DNA from 3 places in the Mesorhizobium sp. WSM4840 genome. Region 1 is predicted to be linked to each of the others. Evidence: predicted binding sites of a transcription regulator. Region 1 holds the regulator's gene; each other region holds the start of a gene.
What was found. Region 1 encodes PhoB, which activates phosphate uptake and scavenging genes when phosphate is short. Its sites were predicted from a motif close to TGTCATNNANCTGTCAT; they were not measured.
Positions count from the first base shown of each region.

Region 2: a site for PhoB is predicted at 1,950-1,966, ahead of AC0L3I_RS08095 (BtaA family protein). Genes of this name have one in related genera too.
Region 3: a site for PhoB is predicted at 1,662-1,678, ahead of ugpB (sn-glycerol-3-phosphate ABC transporter substrate-binding protein UgpB). Genes of this name have one in related genera too.

Region 1 is NZ_JBVVQD010000001.1:58,358-62,030, reverse strand. It holds gene pstA (phosphate ABC transporter permease PstA) at 1-37, shown strand, start outside; gene pstB (phosphate ABC transporter ATP-binding protein PstB) at 50-865, shown strand; gene phoU (phosphate signaling complex protein PhoU) at 904-1,611, shown strand; gene phoB (phosphate regulon transcriptional regulator PhoB) at 1,628-2,317, shown strand; gene AC0L3I_RS00310 (ROK family protein) at 2,514-3,673, opposite strand, start outside.
Region 2 is NZ_JBVVQD010000004.1:115,691-119,363, reverse strand. It holds gene AC0L3I_RS08105 (hydantoinase B/oxoprolinase family protein) at 1-1,265, shown strand, start outside; gene AC0L3I_RS08100 (hypothetical protein) at 1,327-1,890, shown strand; gene AC0L3I_RS08095 (BtaA family protein) at 2,016-3,263, shown strand; gene AC0L3I_RS08090 (class I SAM-dependent methyltransferase) at 3,260-3,673, shown strand, end outside.
Region 3 is NZ_JBVVQD010000035.1:65,102-68,774, forward strand. It holds gene ugpA (sn-glycerol-3-phosphate ABC transporter permease UgpA) at 1-206, opposite strand, end outside; gene ugpB (sn-glycerol-3-phosphate ABC transporter substrate-binding protein UgpB) at 289-1,599, opposite strand; gene tlpA (thiol:disulfide interchange protein TlpA) at 1,944-2,630, opposite strand; gene argH (argininosuccinate lyase) at 2,665-3,673, shown strand, end outside.

The DNA of each region.
Region 1 (3,673 bases):
GGTGATACTGCGCAGGCGCTTCGAGCGGCGCTGGTAAGGAGTAGAGGATATGAACATCATGACGGAAGCCGGCGTCGAACAGAAACTGAGCAGCGGAACCATCGCCCCTTCGATCAAGATGAAGGGCGACAAGGTCTCTGTTCATTACGGCGAGAAGCGAGCTCTGTTCGACGTGGATCTCGATGTCCGCGAGAACCAGGTGACGGCGTTGATCGGCCCATCGGGCTGTGGCAAGTCGACCTTCCTGCGGTGCCTGAACCGAATGAACGACACCATCGATATCGCGCGGGTGAGCGGCAAGATCACGCTCGACGGCGAGGATGTCTACGACCCGAAGATCGATGTCGTCGAGCTGCGAGCCCGCGTCGGCATGGTATTCCAGAAGCCGAACCCGTTTCCGAAGTCGATCTATGAAAACGTCGCCTACGGTCCGCGCATTCACGGCCTGGCCAGGAGCAAGGCCGAGTTGGACGGCATCGTTGAATCGAGCCTGAAGAAGGCCGGCCTGTTCAACGAGGTCAAGGATCGCCTGCTCGAGTCGGGTACCGGTCTCTCCGGCGGACAGCAGCAGCGCCTGTGCATCGCGCGCGCCATCGCCGTATCGCCGGAAGTGATCCTGATGGACGAGCCCTGTTCGGCGCTCGATCCGATCGCCACCGCCCGCGTCGAGGAACTGATTGACGAACTGCGCCAGAACTACACGATCGTCATCGTCACCCATTCGATGCAGCAGGCAGCGCGCGTGTCGCAACGCACGGCGATGTTCCATCTCGGCTATCTGGTCGAGGAGGGCGCGACCGACAAGATGTTCACCAACCCCGACGACAAGCGCACCCAGGACTACATCACCGGCCGGTTCGGCTGAGCGGTCCGGCGGCGAATTTCGAACACGAGGACAGTATCATGGGTGAACACACCGTCGCATCTTTCGACGAGGAACTGGAGCACATCGACAGGCTGATCCGCGATATGGACGAGCTCGCCGCCGCGATGGTCGCAGCCTCGATCCGCGCGTTGCTTGCATCAGACAATGCGATGGCGCAGCGCGTCGTCTCGGACGACGCCATCATGGATGCGCGGCAGCGCGAACTCGACGATAGTGCGATCACGCTGATCGCCAAGCGGCAGCCGATGGCGCAAGATCTGCGCGCCGTGGTTGGCGCAATCCGCATGGCCGGCGATCTCGAGCGCATCGGCGACCTGGCCAAGAACATAGCCAAGCGGGTCAGCGCAGTCGGGCAGAGCGCCACGCCGCGTAATCTCTCGCACGGTATCGACGCGATGGCGGATCTCGTTCTTGTGCAGCTCCGCGGCGTGGTCGAGCACTATGTGTCGCGCAATGCCGGCGCGTTGAAAGAACTGCGCGCCGACGACCAGAAGATCGACGTGAAATACACGGCGGTTTTTCGCGAACTCCTGACCTACATGATGGAGGATCCGCGCAACATCACCGCCTGCACGCATCTTCTGTTCTGCGCCAAGAATCTCGAGCGTATCGGCGATCACGTCACCAACATCGCCGAAAACGCCTACTATGTCGTGACCGGGCAGCAATTGCCGGCGGATCGCCCGAAGCTCGACGAAACGACGATGTCGGCGCCGGCGACATGACGGGGGTGACCGGTCGATGATCGCGCCACGCATCATGGTGGTGGAGGACGAAGAGCCGCTGGGCGTCCTCCTCCGCTACAATCTGGAATCCGAAGGCTATCAGGTCGAGGTGGTGACGCGCGGCGACGAGGCCGAAATCCGGCTGCAGGAAAACGTGCCCGATCTTCTGGTGCTCGACTGGATGGTGCCGGCGGTTTCCGGCATCGAGCTTTGCCGACGCCTTCGGATGCGCCCCGAAACCGAGCGGCTGCCGATCATCATGCTGACCGCACGCGGCGAGGAGAGCGACCGGGTGCGCGGCCTCTCGACAGGGGCCGACGACTACCTGGTCAAGCCGTTCTCGACACCGGAATTCATGGCCAGGATCAAGGCGCTGCTGCGCCGCGCCAAGCCCGAAGTGCTGTCCAGCGTGCTGAAGGTCGGCGACATCATGCTCGATCGCGAATCGCACAGGGTCTATCGCAAGAAGAGCGAGATCCGGCTCGGGCCGACCGAATTCCGGCTGCTCGAATTCATGATGCGGCACCCAGGTCGGGTCTTCTCGCGCAGCCAGTTGCTCGATAATGTCTGGGGCGAGACGATCTACATCGACGAGCGCACGGTGGACGTCCATGTCGGCCGGTTGCGCAAGGCGGTCAACAATGGGCGCATGCCCGATGTCATCCGCACCATCCGCGGTGCGGGCTATGCGATCAGGGAAGACTAGCTGATATTCAGGTGATGCCGGCCTGCGACCGGCGATTTCCTGCGCTTCCGGTACTTACCCAAAAGTACGCTCCGTTCCGGTTCTCGGAACTCGCCCAGTCTGGTCGCTTCGCGCCCGTCTTCGAGCCCGGCGCGGCCTGACCTGAATCTCAACACATCCCCAAGTCGCATTCCGCCTTTGTTCCTTGCCTTCGGACTCACGCCACGTCCTTCCTGATCGTGCCGGACTTCCCTTGCGCGCCCGGCGCGAAAATCTCCTGGTCGACGAAGCTCAGCGCTCGCAAGGCGCAGCCTTCGCGGATCAGCGGCAGCTCGTTCGTCTCGGTGTCGAAGGAAATCGAACCCGAATGCTGGCCGCCGGCGGTCTGGGCGATGGCCTCGCGCAGGGCCGGCTCGATCAGGTCGAAGGCGGCAGCGCTGGCGCCGACCATGGCGACCGGCGCCGGATCGATCAGCGCGAACAGGCTGCCAAGCCCGAAGCCGAGCGCTTCGCCGGCCTTGCGGTAGGCTTCGCGCTCCGGTCCGTCCGTCTGGCGCGCCCGGGCCGCCAGTGCCCGCATCTCGGCGTCGCTGACATCGGCGACCGGCTCTGCGTTCTCGCTCAATTGCCTTGCGTTGCGCCAGATGGCGTAGTTGCCGGCATAGGCCTCGACGCAGCCGCGCCGCCCGCAGCGGCAAAGCGCGCCGCCCGGCCGATGAATCATGTGGCCGAATTCGCCGCCCGAGGAATGGGTGCCGGTGAACAGTTCGCCCTTCAGCACCAGCCCCATACCGATGCCGTGCGAGAGCAGGATGGCGATGAAATCGTCGCGATAGCGATCCGGGTCGCGCCAGCGCAGCGCCACGGCCATCATGTTGCAGTCGTTCTCCATGATGGCCGGGATGCCGAACTCGCGTTCCAGAATGTCGGCGAAGGCGATGTTCGTCTGCGGCGTGATCGGCGACCACAACATGGCGCGCGCATGCGAATCGGTGATGCCCTGGATCGCCAGCGCGATGCGGGCGACGCTTTGGACGTCGAGGTCGGGGTCTTCGATCCGGCGCCGCACGATGGCGACACATTCGTCGATCAGCTCGTCGCGCGACATGGTCAGCGTGTCCAGCCGGCGCTGTTCCTCGGCGACCACCTGTCCGGCATAATCGATGACAGCGACCGACAGGAAATTCAGCGACAACACGACCGCCAATACCGCAGCGGCTTCCGGTTTGAGGCTGAGGCCGACCTGCGGTCGGCCGCGTTTCATCGAAACGGTCTCGCTCGCCTTGCTCTCGGTCAGGATGCCTTCCTGGATCAGGTCGGAAGAAATCGCCGATATGGTCGAATGACTGAGGCCGGTGGTTGCTGCGATCTCGGTCC
Region 2 (3,673 bases), on a different contig from region 1:
CCGCAGCGACCCCCACCGCCGCCTTCGGCGGCACCTCCCCCTCAAGGGGGGAGGAGATCCTCTTCTACGTTGCCTCACGCGGTCATCATGCCGACATCGGCGGCACCGCGCCCGGTTCAATGACGCCGCTCGCCACCACGGTCGACGAGGAAGGCGTGCTGTTCGACAATTTCCGCATTGTCGATCGCGGCCGGTTCCGCGAGAAGGAACTGGAGACGCTGCTCACCGACCACCCTTATCCCGCGCGCAATCCGCACCAGAACATTGCCGACCTCAAGGCGCAGATTGCCGCCAACGAAAAGGGCGTTGCCGAACTGCGCAAGATGGTCGCGCATTTCGGCCTTGATGTCGTCGAGGCCTACATGGCTCACGTCCAGGACAATGCCGCCGAAAGCGTGCGCCGTGTACTGGAGCGGCTGCCCGACAGTTCCGTATACGAGTATCCGACCGACACCGGCCAAGTCATCAAGGTGAAGATCTCGGTCGACCGGAAAAAGCGTGAGGCGACCGTCGACTTCAGCGGCACCTCGCCGGTCATGAAGAACAATTTTAACGCCCCCGAGCCGGTCGCCCGCGCAGCCGTGCTCTATGCCTTCCGCGTCATGGTCGAGGACATGATCCCGATGAATGCCGGCTGTCTGAGACCAATCAACATCATCATTCCCGAGGGTTGCATGCTGAAGCCGACCTACCCGGCCGCGGTCGTCGCCGGCAATGTCGAAACCTCGCAGCATGTCACCAATGCGCTGTTCGGCGCCATGGGCGCGATGGCCAATGCGCAAGGCACGATGAACAACCTCACCTTCGGCAACAAAAAGTACCAGTATTACGAGACGATCTGCTCCGGCTCGCCGGCAGGCCGGATGAACAACGGTCGCGGCTTTGCCGGCACCTCCGGCGTCCACACCCACATGACCAATTCGCGCCTGACCGACCCGGAAGTGCTGGAACTGCGGTTCCCCGTCCTGCTCGAGGATTTCCACATCCGCGAGGGCTCCGGCGGCAAAGGCAAATGGAGTGCCGGCGACGGCACCGAGCGCACCATCCGTTTCCTCGAAAAGATGGAATGCGCGATCCTGTCCTCACATCGCAACCGCCCGCCGCAAGGCCTGGACGGCGGCGGCGATGGCGAGGTCGGCTCGACCAAGGTCCGCCGCAAGGATGGCCGCATCGAAGTCCTCAAGGCTTGCGACCAGACGCTGCTCGAGGCCGGTGAAGCCGTCATCGTGACGACGCCGACGCCGGGTGGGTTTGGTAAACTGTAGGGTCAACCGAAAGATTGACAGGCCGCGTATGCACCATCAGGGTCATAGTTGGGGGCAAGCCATGTCGAATTCCGAAGAAGACGCTCAGAAAATGCGCTGGCGCGGCCGAGCGACACTCGCTGCTTTCTGTCTTTTGGTTGCTGCATCAGCGATGACTTGGCTTGTCATACCGCACCTGCCTACGGCCTACACATGTCCATTTCGCGATACTCCGGCCCTCCGCTGGCTATGGCCGGGAAATCAGGCGACATACAACCAGATCAGCCAATGGCACGGCACCCTCAATGATCAGTGCAATCTTTTCTCAACACGATCTATGCTGTCTGTATTTTTTGCCACGTTTAGTATCTTTTTTTATATAACTTCACTCTCGAAAGCTCAGATCACCATGAAGACAGGACCCGTGATCACCACGCTGGTGATGGCATTCATGATCGTAGGTCTTTTTTCAGGTGGCTTTAACGATCAGGCGACCGGTCGTGGCGCCTGGGCAGCATACCATACGACTGATTCGACCAACGTCCTTCTGGGGAAGACTTTGCCTCGCATGTTCGCCATCTACATTTTTGGTCCGGTCTGGATCACTCACTTGAGGGTTGCGTGGCTCCAGCAGTCTTCGGTGTAAGCTGCGGACGCATGGCTGGAGGTGCCAAATGATATTGCGAGCTACAGCAAGCCGGCTGCTGTCATCCATCTGTCATCGCTGAGCGCTACCCGCTTGCGGCAGAGCAAACGGGGAATCGCCTTGTCATGACGGATCTTTCCGGAGAACTGGTTTTTCGCCGCGGCAAGCAAGTTGGCAAGGCCGTCTACCAGAACCGCCCGCTGTCTAAGGCCGGCCTCTCCGAGCGGCTCTTCGCCTTGCTGTTTTCCGGCCTCGTCTATCCGCAAATCTGGGAAGACCCCGACGTCGACATGGAGGCGATGCAGCTTGGCCAGGGCCACCGCGTCGTCACCATCGCCTCGGGCGGCTGTAACATCCTTGCCTATCTCACCCGGTCACCCGAACGGATCGACGCCGTCGATCTCAACGCCGCCCATATCGCGCTGAACCGCATGAAGCTCGAAGCGGTGCGCCATCTGCCGTCGCAGGGCGACCTGTTCCGTTTCTTCGGCGCTGCCGAGACCCGTCACAATTCGCAAGCCTACGACCGTTTCATCGCGCCGCATCTCGACCCGGTCAGCCGCCATTACTGGGAACATCGCAACTGGCGCCGGCGCCGGCGCATCGCCGTCTTCGACCACAATTTCTACCAGACCGGCCTGCTCGGCCTGTTCATTGCCATGGGCCATCGCACCGCCAAATTCTTCGGCGTCGATCCGGCCGCCATCATGCAAGCCAAAAGCCTCGCCGACCAGCGCCGCTTCTTCGACGAGGAGCTGGCGCCGGTCTTCGAAAAGCCGCTGCTGAAATGGGCAACATCGCGAAAAGCCTCGCTGTTCGGCCTCGGCATTCCGCCGGCCCAGTACGATTCGCTGATCACCTCGGGCGACGGCACCATGGCCAGCGTGCTGAAGGCCCGGCTGGAAAAGCTCGCCTGCGATTTTCCGCTACAGAATAACTATTTCGCCTGGCAGGCTTTTGCCCGCCGCTATCCCAATCCCGGCGAGGCTGCGCTGCCCGCCTATCTTGAAAAGCGCAACTACAATACGATCCGCAACAATGTCGACCGCGTTGCCGTCCACCATACCAATCTGATCGAATTCCTCGCCGGCAAGGATGCCGGTTCGGTCGACCGCTTCGTCCTGCTCGACGCCCAGGACTGGATGACCGACGACCAGCTCAATGCGCTGTGGGCCGAGATCACCCGCACCGCGTCCACCCACGCCCGCGTCATCTTCCGTACCGCGGCCGAACCCAGCCTGCTACCCGGCCGGGTCTCGAATTCGCTGCTCGACCAGTGGAGCTATGCAGACGAGGCGTCGCGCGAATTCTCGGCCCGCGACCGTTCGGCCATCTATGGCGGCTTCCATCTTTATGTGAAGCAGTCCGCATGAGCACGACCGAACTGCCGGCAAGGCACGCCGAACCGCCGGCCAGCCATGCCGAACTGATGGACGGCGTCTATCGCTGGCAGCGCCATTTCTACGACCTGACCCGCAAGTACTATCTGCTCGGCCGCGACCGGCTGATATCAGGGCTCGACGTGCCGGCCGGCGGCACGGTGCTCGAACTCGGCTGCGGCACCGGCCGCAACATCGTCCTTGCCGCCCGCCGCTATCCAGGCGCCCGTTTCTTCGGCCTCGATATTTCGGCCGAAATGCTGGAGACGGCCAGCGCCGCCATGGTCTGCGAAGGCCTGTCCGGCCGTGTCACGCTGGCACGCGGCGACGCCACTGATTTCGACGCAGAAGCGCTATTTTCTGTTGAAAGTTTCGACTGCATTTTTGTCTCGTATTCGCTGTCG
Region 3 (3,673 bases), on a different contig from region 1:
TTGAGGTAGGCCGGATCGGCCAGCACCTTGCGGAAATTGGCGAACCAGACGAACTTGGTCCTCAGCCCGAACGGGTCTTGCCTGAGCATCGACTGGTAAAGCGCCTGACCGGCCGGCCAGTAGAAGAAAACCAGTGTTATGGCGAGTTGTGGCGCCACCAGCAGGAAGGGCAGGATCTTATTGGGAAAGACGATGCGTGGAGACAGGCTGATTTTCCCTCGCTATCCAGGGGTCGCCCACGCGAGCTCGCGTGGGCGATATTCCAATCGACCAACCGAGATAATCTCGTCAGTTCTCCAGCGCTTCCTTGATCGCGGCGTTGCCGCGCGTGACCGCATTGTCGAGCGCCTGCTGAGCGGTTTGCTGGCCGGCCAGCATCTTCTCGAACTCCTCGTTCTGGATATCGCGCACCTGCGGCAGATTCGGCAGGCGCACGCCCTTCGAATTGTCGGTCGGCGCCTTGCCCGTCATCTGCAGAACGGGTGTCTCGCGGCCGGGGTTCTTTTCATAGAAGCCTGATTTCTTGGTCGCCTCGTAGGCGGCGAGCGTCACCGGCAGGTATCCCGACTTCTGGTGCAGATATTCCTGCACATCGGTCTTGGACAAGTAGGCGAAGAAGGCCGCGACGCCCCTGTATTGCTCGTCGGACTTGTTGCCGAATACCCACAGGCTGGCACCGCCCGGCGTGGTGTTCTGCGGCGCGCCCTTGGCGTCGCTGTCGTAGGGAAGCTGGCCGATGCCATAGTTCATGCCGGATTTGACGATGTCGCCGAGACCGCCTGACGATTCGGTGAAGATGCCGCATTCGCCGGCAAGGAAGATCTGCTTGGCTTCGGAGGTGCGCCCGCCATATTTGAAGGTGCCATCCTTGGCGAGGTCTGCGAGCGCCTGGAAGTGGTTGACGAAGATCGGCGCATTGATCTTGAGTTCGACATCACCGCCGGCCAGACCGTTCTGCTGGGTGGCCCAGGACACATCATTCCACGCCGCGAAATTCTCCAGATGGATCCAGGTCAGCCAGGTCGAGGTATAGCCGCATGAGGCGGCGCCGCTCGTCTTGATCTTCTTGGCAGCTTCCCACACCTCGTTCCAGGTCTTGGGCGGGCTGTTCACGTCGAGGCCCGCTTTCTGGAAGATGTCCTTGTTGTAATAGAGGATCGGCGAGGAGGAGTTGTAGGGGAAGGACAGCATGGTGCCGTCCGGCTTCGAATAATAGCCGACGATGCCGGGCAGATACTGGCTCTTGTCGAAGGTCAACCCGGCACCGGTCATCACCTCGGCCACCGGCTTGATCGCACCCTCGGCCGCCATCATCACGCCGGTGCCGACATCGAACACCTGGAGGATATCTGGCGCCTGTCCGGCGCGGAAGGCAGCGATGCCGGCATTCAGCGTCTCGGGATAGGTGCCCTTGAACACCGGAACCAGCTCATAGTCGCTCTGACTGGCGTTGAAATCCTTGGAGATCTTGTCGACGACCTCGGCGTTGGCGCCGGTCATGGCGTGCCACCAGCTGATCTGCGTGACGGCGAAGGCGGAGGTGGTGGAAAGCAGGGTCAAAGTGGCGGCGACACCGGCCGCGAAGCCGAAGAACTTCATGTTTCATCTCCCGTTTTGTCATTGGCGAAAGGGCACTCTCGCAAAGGCAATATGTGCCGCTGGTGACAATTGGACAACGGTTTTGTTGCGGATCAATGAACTCGATCTCGGCCTCAAAATGGTGCACGTTTCGAAATGAGAGCTGATGGAAAGGAATTGCCAAGCCGGCTTACGGTTCGAACAAGCGACGGAGATCGGCGCGATCGCCGGCGCCTAAAGCGCGTCGCGTTTGAATGGATGCGACGCGCTTTAGGTTCTTGTTTTAATGCATGTCGTTATCGCACTGCGCACCCTCGGGTCAGGCCCTGGGTCAGGCCCGAGGGCATGCTTGTGCGCGACATGCATTAGTCCGACTTGCCGAGCGCCGTCTCGACCAGCCGCTTGGCATCCGGGCTCGACCACTCGGCAGGGCCGTTCATGTGAGCGATCAGGCAGCCTTCACCGTCGATCAGCATGGTGACCGGCAGGCCGAGCGCCAGGCCGCGCGTCTTGAGATCGTTGAACAGCGCCATCGTCGAATCACGGTAATAGCCGAGCGCCTCGACGCCGATTTCCTTGAGGAACTTCTTCGGCTTGGTGTCGTCGCCGGCATCGACATTGACCGCGACGACCTCGAAGGCGTCGCTGCCCATTTCTTTCTGCAGCGCGTCGAGCGCCGGCATTTCGGCGCGGCACGGCGCGCACCATGTCGCCCACAGATTGAGCAGCACCGTCTTGCCGGCATGGTCGGCGAGCGTCATCGGCTTGCCGCCAGGGTCGTTGAAGGCAAGGCTTTTCAGCGATTGCGGCGGATCGGCCGGCAAGAGTGCGGCAACCTGGCCGGTGGCAGCCGCCGCGACCGTCTTGGCGCGGTCAGCCTTGGCGGCGCAGGCGACATCGTCCTTGCTGTCGTCAACGGCGACTTGAGCGGGCGCGTTGTTGCCAGAACCGCTCTCGCTGACATATACCGCGACCGCGCCGGCCAGCACGCCCGCCACCAAAGCGGCGAGGATGAGGCGCGGGGCCGGAAAAAATTGATTGCCGTCTGCCATTTTTAAAAACTGCTCCGGAGCACGGGTTATAGCGATGAGCGACAAGAAGGCCAGCAACCAGATGTGGGGCGGACGTTTTGCCTCGGGTCCGGCCGCGATCATGGAAGCGATCAACGCGTCGATCTCGTTCGACCGCAAGCTCTACGCGCAGGATATCAGAGGCTCGATCGCCCATAGCGAGATGCTGGCGCAAACGGGCATTATTTCGGCGGCCGATCAAGGAAAAATCGCTCACGGGCTGAACACGATCCTGGCAGAGATCGAAGCCGGCACGTTCGAGTTCTCGACCAGGCTGGAAGACATCCACATGAATGTCGAGGCTCGCCTTGCGGAACTGATCGGGCCGGCCGCCGGCCGCCTGCACACCGCCCGTTCGCGCAACGACCAGGTGGCGGTCGATCTTAGACTGTGGGTCAAGGACGAGTGCTTTCGCGTCGCCGAGGCGCTGAAGGGGCTGATCGCGGCGTTCCTGGAACGGGCCGAGGAGCATGCGGCAACTGTGATGCCTGGCTTCACCCATATGCAGGCGGCGCAGCCGGTGACCTTCGGCCACCACTGCATGGCCTATGTCGAGATGTTTTCGCGCGACCGGTCGCGTGTTCGCGACGCCATCGAACGGATGGACGAAAGCCCGCTCGGTGCCGCCGCCCTTGCCGGCACCAGCTTTCCGATCGACCGGCACCAGACGGCCAAGGCGCTTGGCTTCCGCGAACCGATGCGCAACTCGCTGGACAGCGTTTCGGACCGCGATTTCGCGCTGGAGTTTTTGGGGCTGGCGGCAATCTGCGCGACGCATCTGTCGCGGCTGGCCGAAGAGATCATCATCTGGTCGACGCCGCAATTCGGCTTCGTCAGGCTATCGGACTCATTCTCTACCGGCTCCTCGATCATGCCGCAGAAAAAGAACCCCGACGCCGCCGAACTGGTGCGCGGCAAGACCGGCCGCATCACTGGCCATCTGGTCGGCCTGCTGACTGTTATGAAGGGCATGCCGCTGACCTACGGCAAGGACATGCAGGAAGACAAGGAGTCCGTGTTCGACG